DNA from 2 places in the Desulfovibrio piger genome. Region 2 is predicted to be linked to the other one. Evidence: riboswitches for the same ligand, from Rfam matches in the RefSeq annotation. Region 2 holds a riboswitch; the other holds the start of a gene.

Region 1 (5,504 bases), 360 kb from region 2:
GAAACATGGAGAAAAAGGGGCGGGCCATCCCTTTGTCCGTAGCGACGTAAGGCAGCCGCAGGCCGTACCCGTTGGCGATACAGGCAGCTGTGGGATGGGCACGTCCTCCTTTTCAGGCCGCGTCAGGCGCAAGGCATCAAGGGAAGGAGCCCCCCCAGAAAAGACCTATCCCACGCCGGTGAGGATGAATCCCAGCATGGCGTCGGCCAGCAGGGCCGCGGCCTCGGTCACGCGCGGGGCCAGGGGCGGATATTCGAGGATGTCGGTCTCGAAGTCGCCCACCAGCACCAGATTGCCCAGCACGCGTTTTTGCATGGGCTTGCCGCCAAAGCCGCCCATGCCCGAGGCACTGGCGATGCGGCGGCCCGAGAGCATGGCCCTTTCCACCAGCAGGCGCTTGTCCGCCGCGCCGTCCAGGGCTTCCAGCCACAGGGGGCAGCGGGCCACCAGCCCGTCCACGTTGGCGGCGTCGATGCGCAGGCGGCAGGTCTCCACCCGGGCATCGGGGTTCAGCTCCCGCACCAGTTCGGCCAGGGCCTCCACCTTGGGGCGGCCCAGATGCCGGGGCCAGAACTGCTGCCGGTTGAGGTTGGACGCATCCACCACGTCATCGTCGATGAGCAGGAAATGTTCCACACCGCTGCGGGCCAGCATCAGGACGGCATTGGAGCCCAGGCCGCCCGCACCGGCCACGCCCACCCGGGCGGCACGCAGGGCCTCCAGCCGGGCCGGGGAAAGATAGCGCGTCAGGCCCTGACGCAACACGTTCTCACTCATGGCAGACTCCCTGAAAAACGGTTTACGGATGGATGCGTCCACACTTCATCCTGAAACAGCCTTTTCCGGGCCGCATCCGCAGGAATGGACAGGGACCCGGCCACAACGGGCGAACCCGGCCCCTCATGAAGAGGTGGTCTGCCCGCCCCCGTATGAAAAGGAGGGACGTCTTTCCGGCGGAAAGACGTCCCTCCCGAATAAAGCGCGCTGGGGAGGGGGAGGGGAGCTTGAGGGGAGGGGGGACCCCTCTCGCGCCAGCAGCGACCGAATGGCGGCCCGCAGGGCCGTGCCCGTTGCGACAAAGGAAGCTACGGGCATCGACAGCAGCGCGAGGGGTCCCCCCTCCCCTCAAAATACGGCCTGCAAAGCCGTGCCCGTTGCGACAAAGGAAGCTACGGGCATCGACAGCAGCGATGGGGTCCCCCTCCCCTCAGCAACACTCTGCCTAGGCGTGGGTCAGGGTGGGGTCTTCCCAGTCCTTGATGACGGCCTGGTAGCCGTTCCTGGCCAGGTCGGCGATCATCTGCGCCACGCTGCGGTGGTCGGTGATGTCGAACTGGCCGCTGTTGTCGGCGTGGGTCTTGCGGCCGCCCACGGCGGTGGACACGCCGGCCGAGACGCGGGTCACGCCCAGCGGGATCAGGTGGTCGCGCATGAAGGCGCTCTCGCGGCTGGAGCAGGTGATGGACGAGCGCGGCAGGAAGCAGCGCAGGGCCGTCACATACTGCACGAAGCGGCGGTCATCGAGGGCGTGCGGGATGTCGAAGCTGCCCTCGTGCGAGCAGATGCGGGGGATGGACAGGCCCACGTCCACGCCGGGGTAATGGCGCAGCAGCCACCAGGCGTGCAGGCCGGTGGCGAAGGCGTCCTGTTCGAACTCGTCCAGGCCCAGCAGGGCGCCCAGGCCCAGGGAGCGCATGCCCGCGCGGGCGGCGCGTTCGGGGGCGTTGAGGCGGAAGGCGTAGTCCTTCTTGGGGCCCACCGGATGCAGCCAGTCGTAGAGCTCGGGATTGTAGGTCTCCTGGAACATGGTCATGCTGTCCACGCCGCTTTCCACCATGAGACGGTATTCGTCCTCGGTCATGGAATAGACTTCGATGCCCACGCTGGCGAACAGGGGCTTGATGCGGCGGGCGATCTCCGCGATGTACTCGGGCGAGGAGAGCTTGCGGGCATCGCCGGTGAGCAGCAGGATGTGCTGCAGGCCCATGTCGGCGATGGCCCTGGCCTCTTCGTAGGCCTCGTCGGGGCTCAGGTGGCGGCGCGGCTGCGTGTTGTTGGCATTGAAGCCGCAGTAACGGCACTGGTTGGTGCAGTAGTCCGACACATAGAGCGGCGTGAACAGGTTCACGGCCCGGCCGAAGTAGCGCAGGGTCAGCTCATGGGCGCGCTGGGCCATCTGCTCCAGCAGGGGCGCGGCCGCGGGCGAAAGCAGGGTCAGGAAGTCGGCGGGCTGCAGGTAGTCCTTGCGCAGCACGGCGCGCACCTGGTCTTCGGTGGCGCCGGCGGCTATCCGGCTGCGGCGTTCGCGCGGCCAGCTCTCCAGATATTGCTGAAAGTTTTCCATGTCTGCCTCCGACCTAGCGCAGGAAGCCCGTCAGCGGGGAGGAAGCCCGGGCGCCTTCGCCGCTGGCGCTCACGGCACCGGGACCGGCCAGCCAGGCGGCGCGACCGGCTTCCACGGCCTGGCGGAAGGCGCGGCCCATGAGCACAGGATCGGTGGACGAGGCGATGCCGGTGTTCACCAGGCAGGCGGCGGCGCCCATCTCCATGGCCTCGCAGGCATGGGAGGGCAGGCCGATACCGGCGTCCACCACGATGGGCAGGTCGATCTCTTCGATGAGGATGCCGATCATCTCGCGGGTGCGCAGGCCGCGGTTGGTGCCGATGGGCGCGCCCAGGGGCATGACGGCGGCGGCACCGGCATCCACGCAGGCGCGGGCCACATAGAGGTCGGGATTGATGTAGGGCAGCACGGTGAAGCCCTCCCTGGCCAGGATCTCGGTGGCCTTGGCGGTCTCGTAGCCGTCGGGCAGCAGGTGGCGGGTATCGGAGATGACCTCGATCTTGATCCAGTCGCCGCAGCCGGCGGCACGGGCCAGCCGGGCCAGGCGCACGGCCTCTTCGGCGGTGCGGGCGCCGGAGGTGTTGGGCAGCAGCCGCATGTGGGAGGGGATGTGGCCCATGATGCCCTGCCGGCCTTTTTCCACGCGGCGCATGGCCACGGTGATCACCTGCGCGCCGCTGCTGGCGCAGACGTCGGGGATGAGGGCGTCATTGCTGTATTTGCCGGTGCCGATGAACAGGCGGCTCTGCAGTTCCACGCCGCCGATGATGAGGGGATCGTTGTTCTGAAAATCGCTCATGATGGTCTCCTGCGGCCGACCGGGCCGCGCGGTGCGCACAGGCGCAGGGGAAGAAAAAACGTCGTCGCGCCGGCGGCTAACCGCCGCCCACGAACTGCACGATCTCCAGCACGTCGCCTTCGTTCAGGGCGGTGGCCGCGAAGTCCGCGGCGGGCACGATCCGGCCGTTGTGTTCCACGACCACGGCGGTGGCATCGTGTTCCCGCTCCCGCAGCAGGGCCGCCACGGTCAGGCCTTCGGCACAGGTACAGGCTTCGCCATTGATGGTGAGTTGCATACTGCCTCCACAAAAAAACCCGTCCACCTTGCAAGAGGGCGAAACGGGCACGTTGGGCGCACAAAAAGCGCACGTTGCCAGCTTCCCTTCGACAGCACTATCTGCATCAGGTACAGGATCGCACGGCGATCCTAGGGGTCAGGGTCCTTGCACCCTTTCTCAGCCCGCAGGCTCCCCCAGCCGGAAGCAAAAAACTAGTCCCGGGACGGAAATATTGCAAGGGGGCAGCTCCCCCGCCGGAGGATTTTCCCTGCGCCGTCCCTGCCAGGAGCCTTGCCGGGGCGGCTCCCGTGCCCATGCCCGGCCTGCCCTCCCGGGTGACGGGGCCCGGCACCCCTCCCTCACAGGAGCGGCCTGCGCCCGCCGTTCCCGGGGGCCTGTGTCCGGGAAGGTCTCCTGCGCCCAGCCCTGTTCCCGTGACAGGGACGGTGTGGGCGAGGAGGGGGGAGCGCGGGGCGAAGGAGGGATGCGGCCCGTTCCTTCCCGCTGCCGCAGCCTCAGCGTCCCAGGCGGGCACGCAGCTTCTGGATCTTTTCGCGCATCTCGGCGCGGCTCATGCCCAGCAGCTGGGGGATGAGCAGGGCCGTGAGCGCGGCGGCCAGGGTGTAGACGACGCCGGAGACCAGGAAGCGCAGCAGGGAGTCGATGCCGCCCAGGCCCAGCATGAGGGTGAGCTCGCGGCAGGCAAAGGCCACGGCGGCCAGCACCAGCACGCACCAGATCTCGTGCAGCATGATGGGCAGCAGGCGGATGGGCACGAAGCGCGAGGCGCGCCAGAGGCAGATATTGACGGTCACGCACTGCACGGCGATGGTCTTGATGGACAGGCCCACGGCCCCCAGATGCAGGCCGCCGTAGGCTTCGGGCGCCAGCAGGAACCAGGCCGTGGTCATGCCGTAGACGCATTCCAGCAGGGTGAGGTTGCGCAGTTCGCGGGTGCGGCCCGAGGCGTGGAACACGGAGCTGGCCAGCTGCAGATAGGACTGGTGCAGGGGGTAGAGGGCCATGATCTGCACGGGCAGGATGGCGGCCGTGAACTCCGCGCCCCCGAAGATGCGCACCAGGGCCGGGCCCTCGGCCATGCTGAAGCAGGCGAAGTAGGCGGCCACGGCGTAGATCAGGGGGGCGAAGCGGTTGACCAGACGGCCCATGAGCTGGAGGTCGCGCTGCCCCCAGGCGATGGAGAGCTCACGCATGACCAGCGGCGTCATGGCCGAGACGAACATCAGGCAGGCCAGGCAGACCTTGTGGCCCAGGGCAAAATAGCCCTGCTCGGCGCTGCCGTCGAACCACTGCAGCAGCCAGCGTTCCGCGGCGGCCATGAGGAAGATAAGCAGGGCCTGGACGAAGAGCGGATGACTGTAGGTGAAGAACTCGTGGCAGTAGGCCTTGTTGCTGTCGGCGCTCAGGCGCAGGCAGAAGGTGGCGTCCGGGCCGCCGTAGCAGCGTTCCCAGTGGCGCCGGGTGACGATCCAGTAGCCCAGGGCCGTGACGCCCAGCATGGCGTACTGCTGGCCGAAAAGGCTGAAGATGTTCAGCCAGTCCAGCAGGAACAGGCCGATGAGCAGGAACACGGCCGAAAGCGAGACCACGGTGCGCACCATCTCGGACTGCACGGTGGCGCCCACGGCATCGTTCATGGAGCGGAGCACGCGGCCCCACCAGGTCAAAAAGGCCCAGATGGCGGCCAGCGGCGCCAGCCACAGGGGCACGTCGGGCATGAGCCGGCTGCCGATGGCGGGCACCTGCATGGCTCCGGCGATGAGCAGGCTGATGACGGCGATGAGCAGGCTGAGCCGCATGTAGAAGCTGATGAGGCCCGTCTCTGACTGGCGCCGGGACAGGGCATTGTAGAAACAGGTGGACGTGCCCATGTCCAGGAACATGAACAGCTGCTGGAAAAAATTGGTGGCAAAGCTGTAATTGCCGTACATGGCCGGGCCCAGGGCACGGGGCAGGATGGCTTCCATGGCCAGATAGACCGGCACGGAGGCCACGTTGGCCAGCAGCTTGCATATATAGCGACGCGCCAGGCTTGGCGTTGAGGGGGGAGTCGTCCTGTTTTCCATGCGGGAAACCTAGCC
Region 2 (5,504 bases):
TGAGCGGCCTCGGCGGCCCGCCCATCGGCATGTACGCCCAGCTGGCCCACTGGGACAAGGACCGCACGCGCGGCAATATCAGCCTGTACTTCCTGGGGCTCTCCCTGCCCCTGGTCCTCACGCAGTATCTGGCGGGCTATTACACCGGGCCCGTGCTCCAGGGCCTGATCCCCTGCCTGCTGGGCTGCGGCACGGGCCTGGCCATCAGCTATCCCCTGGCCCGCAGGATCGGCGAGGCCGGCTTCCAGCGCCTGCTGGCCATCGTCATCGGCCTGTCGGGCTTCTCCATCCTCACGCGGGCCCTGCTGGACAGCTGAACGGAAAAAGAACGCCGCCACGACGTCCTTTTTTATGGGCCGAAAACAGTGAAAACAGGGTTACGGCTCCAGTTTGCGCACGGCATCGGCCCTGCCGGCCACTACCAGCGTATCGCCCTTGTGCAGCACGGTGAGCGCCGGCGGGACGAACTGGAAGACACGCTCGCCTGCCGGACGGATGCCCATGACCATGACCCCGAAGGACTGGATCAGGTTCAGGTCCACCAGCGTGCGCCCGTGCCAGTTGTCGACGCGCAGCTCCTGGATGGCGATGCCGCCGTATTTGGGGATCAGGTCCAGCATGCCCGGATGGCACAGCTGGTGCGCGGCCATGACGGCGGCCTCCATCTCGGGCACGATGGCCCTGTCCACATGCAGGCGCTGCAGGATCTTCTTGTGCTCCTCGTTGGAGGCCTTGACCCAGATCTTGGGGCCGCCCAGCTCCTGGATGTTGAGCGTGATGCTCAGGGACTGTTCCACCCCCTCGCCCACACTGATGACCACCCAGTCCAGATCCTGCACATGCAGGGAGCGCAGGACGCTCAGGCTGGTGGCGTCGGCCTTGTAGACCGTGTCCAGCTGCTCTTCTGCCAGCTGCACACGGGCATCGGACATGTCGATGCCGATGACCGTATGGCCCAGGGAAGCCAGAGTCGTGGCCATGCGCAGGCCGAATTTTCCCAGACCGATGATGCCGATTTCCAAAGTTTTCTCTGCCATGCAGGCTCCTTGTCATGATGCGCCGCCCCGCCTCCCCTGCGGGATGGCGCCGGGAACAGCCGCGGACACGGGTGTGCCGTGCCCCTGCAAAACGGACCTTCCCCGGTGCTTATCCCACGGGCAGCTGGCTTTCCGCGTAGGCATAGGCCTTCTTGGGCCGCAGGCTGCGCAGGGCCAGCAGCAGGGAGAGCAGCCCCACACGCCCGGCGAACATGTTGAAGATCAGGACGCACTTGCCTTCACTGGTCAGCTCGGGGGTCAGATTGACGCTGAGCCCCACGGTGCCCTGCGCCGAGACTACCTCGAACAGCAAACGGATGAAGGCCATGCTCTGTCCCTCAAGCCGGTGCAGGATGCCGTTTTCCGTGATGGTCAGCAAAAAGACGGAAAAAAAGATGCTCAGCGTGTACAGCAAAAAGAGCGTCAGGGCCCGCGTCAGGTTTTCGGGCGGCACGCCCCGCTTGTGGAAGACGATCTGGCGATCCCCGCGCACCTGGGCGGCCACATAGCCCACCAGCAGGCGGAAAGTCACGATCTTGATGCCGCCGGCGCACGAGCCCGGCCCGCCGCCGATGAACATCAGGACCATCAGGACCAGCAAACTCGCGTGGCTCCAGTGGGCCATGTCCACCATATTGAAGCCCGCGGTGCGGGCCGAGACGGAATGGAACAGGGAGACGAGGAACAGATGGAGGCCGTCCCCCACCAGGTCTTCATTGCCCGCGCGGCGCCACTCCACCACGAAGATCAGCAATGCCCCGGCCACGATGAGGAATAGGCTGGTGTTGATGACCAGACGGCTCAGGCGGCTCAGGCGTGTCACCGGCGCCAGGCGTCCCCGGCTCAGGATGCCCAGGCATTCCCGCAGCACGCCGAAACCGATGCCCCCCAGGACGATGCAGAGGCAGATGACCGTGCAGACCAGGCCGTCTTCCCGGAAGGCCATCATATTGTCCGGGGCCAGGGCGAAACCGGCATTGCAAAAGGCCGAGACCGCGTGGAACAGGGCGCTGAACGGGGAAAAGAACTCCGGGTCATGCCAAAAAAGCACCAGCGCCGCCAGCAGCTCCACGCCCAGGACGATGCATACGACCTGCAGGAGGAACTGCCCCATATTGAAATCCCCGCCCAGCAGGGCCTGGCTCACGGCCTCCCGGCTGGTGAAGGGCACCTGCTTGCGCCACAAAAGGAAGATCAGGCTGGTATAGGTCATGACGCCCAGACCGCCCACCTGGATGAGCACGAGCAGCACCCCCTGCCCCACCGGGCTCAGCGCCCGGCTGATGTCCACCGGGGACAGGCCGGTCACACATACCGCGGACGTGGAAAGGAAAGCGGCATCCACCACGGAGAGGCCCGTGCCCTCCCCCTGGCAGACGGGCAGGCACAGGGCCAGCGTCCCCAGCAGGATCATGGCCGCAAAGGAAATGGCCGGCCATGTCAGGGGGGTGAGATAACGTTTGCGCTGCATGCTCCTCCTTTGGGGATCAGGACGCATCATCCCGCTGCCCGCCGGCACGCGGCACCTGGCCGGCAGGAACGGGAAGGCTCACCACCGGGGCAGCCGGGCGGCCAGTGCTTCCGGCGCTGCGCCAGACGGAACGGCCTGCTGCGGCAGGTGCCCGGTGCAGCCTGCACCCTAGTCCAGCTGCCCGGCTATTGCAAGCCGACCTCTCCGGCGGCTGCCCTTTACAGCCGGGGCAAAGCCAGCTACAGTGCCCGCAGCTAGGGGAGCCGTGGACGGCAGTTGTACGGCTGAGAGTGGGATAGTCCCAGACCCTGTGAACCTGACGCAGTTCGCACTGCCGTAGGGAAGCTGAGCCGCACCCGCGAAAACAGGTGGTGGCTTTTTTTGCGCCCTGCGTCCAAACCGAAGGATGCAAAACCATGTCTTCCATCCTCTCCCGCAATGCCGCCTTGCGCGGCCTTCTGGACCAGCATCTGGCCGCCCTTTCCCAGGAAGAGGGCCTTGCCCCTGAAACCATCACCAGCGCCCTCGAAGCCGGCAGCATGGTCCTGCTGGGCAATCCCGCCCATGCGGGCCTGGCGCCCATCGTCGTGGGCCAGCCCTCGCGCATCAAGGTCAACGCCAATATCGGCACCTCGCCGCTGTGCAACTGTCTGCACACCGAAAAGCGCAAGCTGGCCGTGGCTCTGGAAGCCGGCGCCGATACGGTCATGGATCTTTCCATCGCCGGGGATCTGGACGCCATCCGCACCGGCATGCTGGCTGCCTGCCCCCGTCCTCTGGGCACGGTGCCCATGTATTCCGTGGGCCAGCAGATCCTGGACAACGACCGGGACATCGCCAGCATGCAGCCTGACGACCTGTTCGCCGAGATCGAAAAGCAGGCCCGCCAGGGTGTGGACTTCATGACCGTCCACTGCGGCCTGACCAGGCGCGGCGCGGAAATGGCCGTCAGGGAAGATCGTGTCATGGGCGTCGTCTCGCGCGGCGGCTCCATGCTGGCCCGCTGGATGCTGGAAAACGGCAAGGAAAATCCCCTGCTGGAATATTTCGACCGTCTCATCGATGTGTGCCGCCAGTTCAACGTCACCCTGTCCCTGGGCGATGGTCTGCGCCCCGGCGCGGGTGTGGACGCCGGTGACGCCGCCCAGTGGGAAGAGGTCATCACCCTGGGCCGTCTGGCCAAATATGCTCTGGAACAGGGCGTGCAGTGCATGATCGAAGGCCCCGGCCATGTGCCCATGAACCAGGTCCGCACCCAGATCCAGGGCATCAAGCGCCTGACCAACAACGCGCCCCTCTATGTCCTTGGCCCCTTGTGCTGCGACAGCGCCCCGGGCTACGACCACATCGCCGGTGCCATCGGCGGTGCCCTGGGCGTGGAAGCCGGTGTGGACTTCCTCTGCTACCTGACCCCGGCCGAGCATCTGACCCTGCCCGATGAGGACGACGTGCGCGCCGGTGTCATGGCCTCGCGCGTGGCCGCCCATGTGGGCGAAGTGGCCCTGGGCCGCGAACGTGCCGTGCGCCGCGAAGCCACCATGAACGCCGGCCGCAAGGCCCTGGACTGGGACATGATGCGCGACGCCGCCCTTGATCCCCGGCAGCTGGACAAGCGCCGCGAGGAGCACAAGCACGAGGATGTCTGCGCCATGTGCGGCAAGTTCTGCGCTGTGAAGATGCTCAAGGACCAGAAGAAAGACCAGGGATAGGGCGCAGGAAAAGGACAGCCCCAAGGCTTCTGCCGAAAAGGCGCGGCCCGCATCTGCCGCTGGCCTTCTCTTTCCTGCGGAAAACGTTTTTGAGGGGGAGGGAACCCCTTTTCCTGGCGGAAAAAAGGGGTTCCCTCCCCCTCGCCCCCTCCTTCCCCAAAAACCGCTCATCACGACTGCCTGCCGCGCAGGCAGTCGTTTTTTTGCAACTGTCGCAGCTGAAGCAGGATGCCGGCGTCCCGGCACATGCGCCCGCCCAAAACCACCGTCGCTCTTCGTGTGCGCATGCTCGCCGACGGCTGGCACATTGAGCCCTGCGGGCGCGTATCTCCGCCAAGTCACGAACAGCGAAAGAGGGGGCCTTTTCCCGGTTTGGCCGGTCTTCCTTCCCCCCGAGCGTCCGACTGCTCGTCAGTCCGTCTGCCGCTTCTCTGCTCCATCAATTGTGTTCGTGGATATCCGTCTGGCGGGCAGCTCTGCAGCGTCAAGCGCCCTGCACTCGCGGAACCCTAGGTATGCGAGTGCCTTGCGGTTCGCCCCGGAATTCGCTCCCTCTTGGCCCGCAGGAGCTTTCTTCCCCTCCCATATCACGGCCGGGATCGCCGGCAAGGGACATGCCTCGCCCGGCCTGCACGATCCGCACGGCCCGCGCTGCCTCTTTCGCCGGTTCTCCCCCAAAAGCGCGGGCGAAGACCACAGGTCGTTGCAGCGCCATGGACATGGTCTTGCGGGATGGCATGTGAAGGTGCCCAAACAAAAAAATCCCCGGCGGAGCGGGGACAAAACCGGCAAAGCGGCGGGATAGAGGTCCGGCCGCTGGGGGATCGGGCAGGCGCACGCCGTGCGGAGGCGCGCCATACAAAAAAGACCCCCTCGCGCTGGGAGCGGCAAGGGGGTCTCGAACGATCTTTGGCAGCGGCCTACTTTCCCACATGACGTTATGCAGTATCATCGGCGATGGAGAGCTTAACTTCCGAGTTCGGAATGGGGTCGGGTGTACCCTCTCCTCTATGGCTACCAAAGAAATTTGTCAAAATATTGAAACAGGGATGGAAGATTTTCGAGAAACAAGACGCACGGGCTATTAGTACTGGTCAGCTCCACCCCTCACAGGGCTTCCACCTCCAGCCTATCGACGAGGTCGTCTACCTCGGCCCTTCAGGACTTGCGTCAGGGAGAACTTATCTTAAGGCAGGCTTCCCGCTTAGATGCTTTCAGCGGTTATCCCTTCCACACATAGCTACCCTGCTGTGCCGTTGGCACGACAACAGGTCCACCAGTGGTGTG

What was found. Region 2 has a riboswitch for thiamine pyrophosphate ahead of thiC (phosphomethylpyrimidine synthase ThiC). Riboswitches for the same ligand answer to the same signal wherever they lie in the genome.
Region 1: another riboswitch for thiamine pyrophosphate. It lies ahead of thiS (sulfur carrier protein ThiS); the one in region 2 lies ahead of thiC (phosphomethylpyrimidine synthase ThiC).

The regions. Positions count from the first base shown of each region.
Region 1 is NZ_LT630450.1:1,762,855-1,768,358, reverse strand. It holds gene thiF (sulfur carrier protein ThiS adenylyltransferase ThiF) at 166-777, opposite strand; gene thiH (2-iminoacetate synthase ThiH) at 1,223-2,344, opposite strand; gene DESPIGER_RS08070 (thiazole synthase) at 2,358-3,143, opposite strand; gene thiS (sulfur carrier protein ThiS) at 3,220-3,420, opposite strand; TPP riboswitch at 3,487-3,608, opposite strand; gene DESPIGER_RS08060 (lipopolysaccharide biosynthesis protein) at 3,918-5,489, opposite strand.
Region 2 is NZ_LT630450.1:1,407,339-1,412,842, forward strand. It holds gene DESPIGER_RS06555 (sulfite exporter TauE/SafE family protein) at 1-317, shown strand, start outside; gene DESPIGER_RS06560 (potassium channel family protein) at 378-1,037, opposite strand; gene DESPIGER_RS06565 (TrkH family potassium uptake protein) at 1,147-2,508, opposite strand; TPP riboswitch at 2,755-2,868, shown strand; gene thiC (phosphomethylpyrimidine synthase ThiC) at 2,925-4,217, shown strand; rRNA gene rrf (5S ribosomal RNA) at 5,125-5,239, opposite strand; rRNA gene DESPIGER_RS06580 (23S ribosomal RNA) at 5,281-5,504, opposite strand, start outside.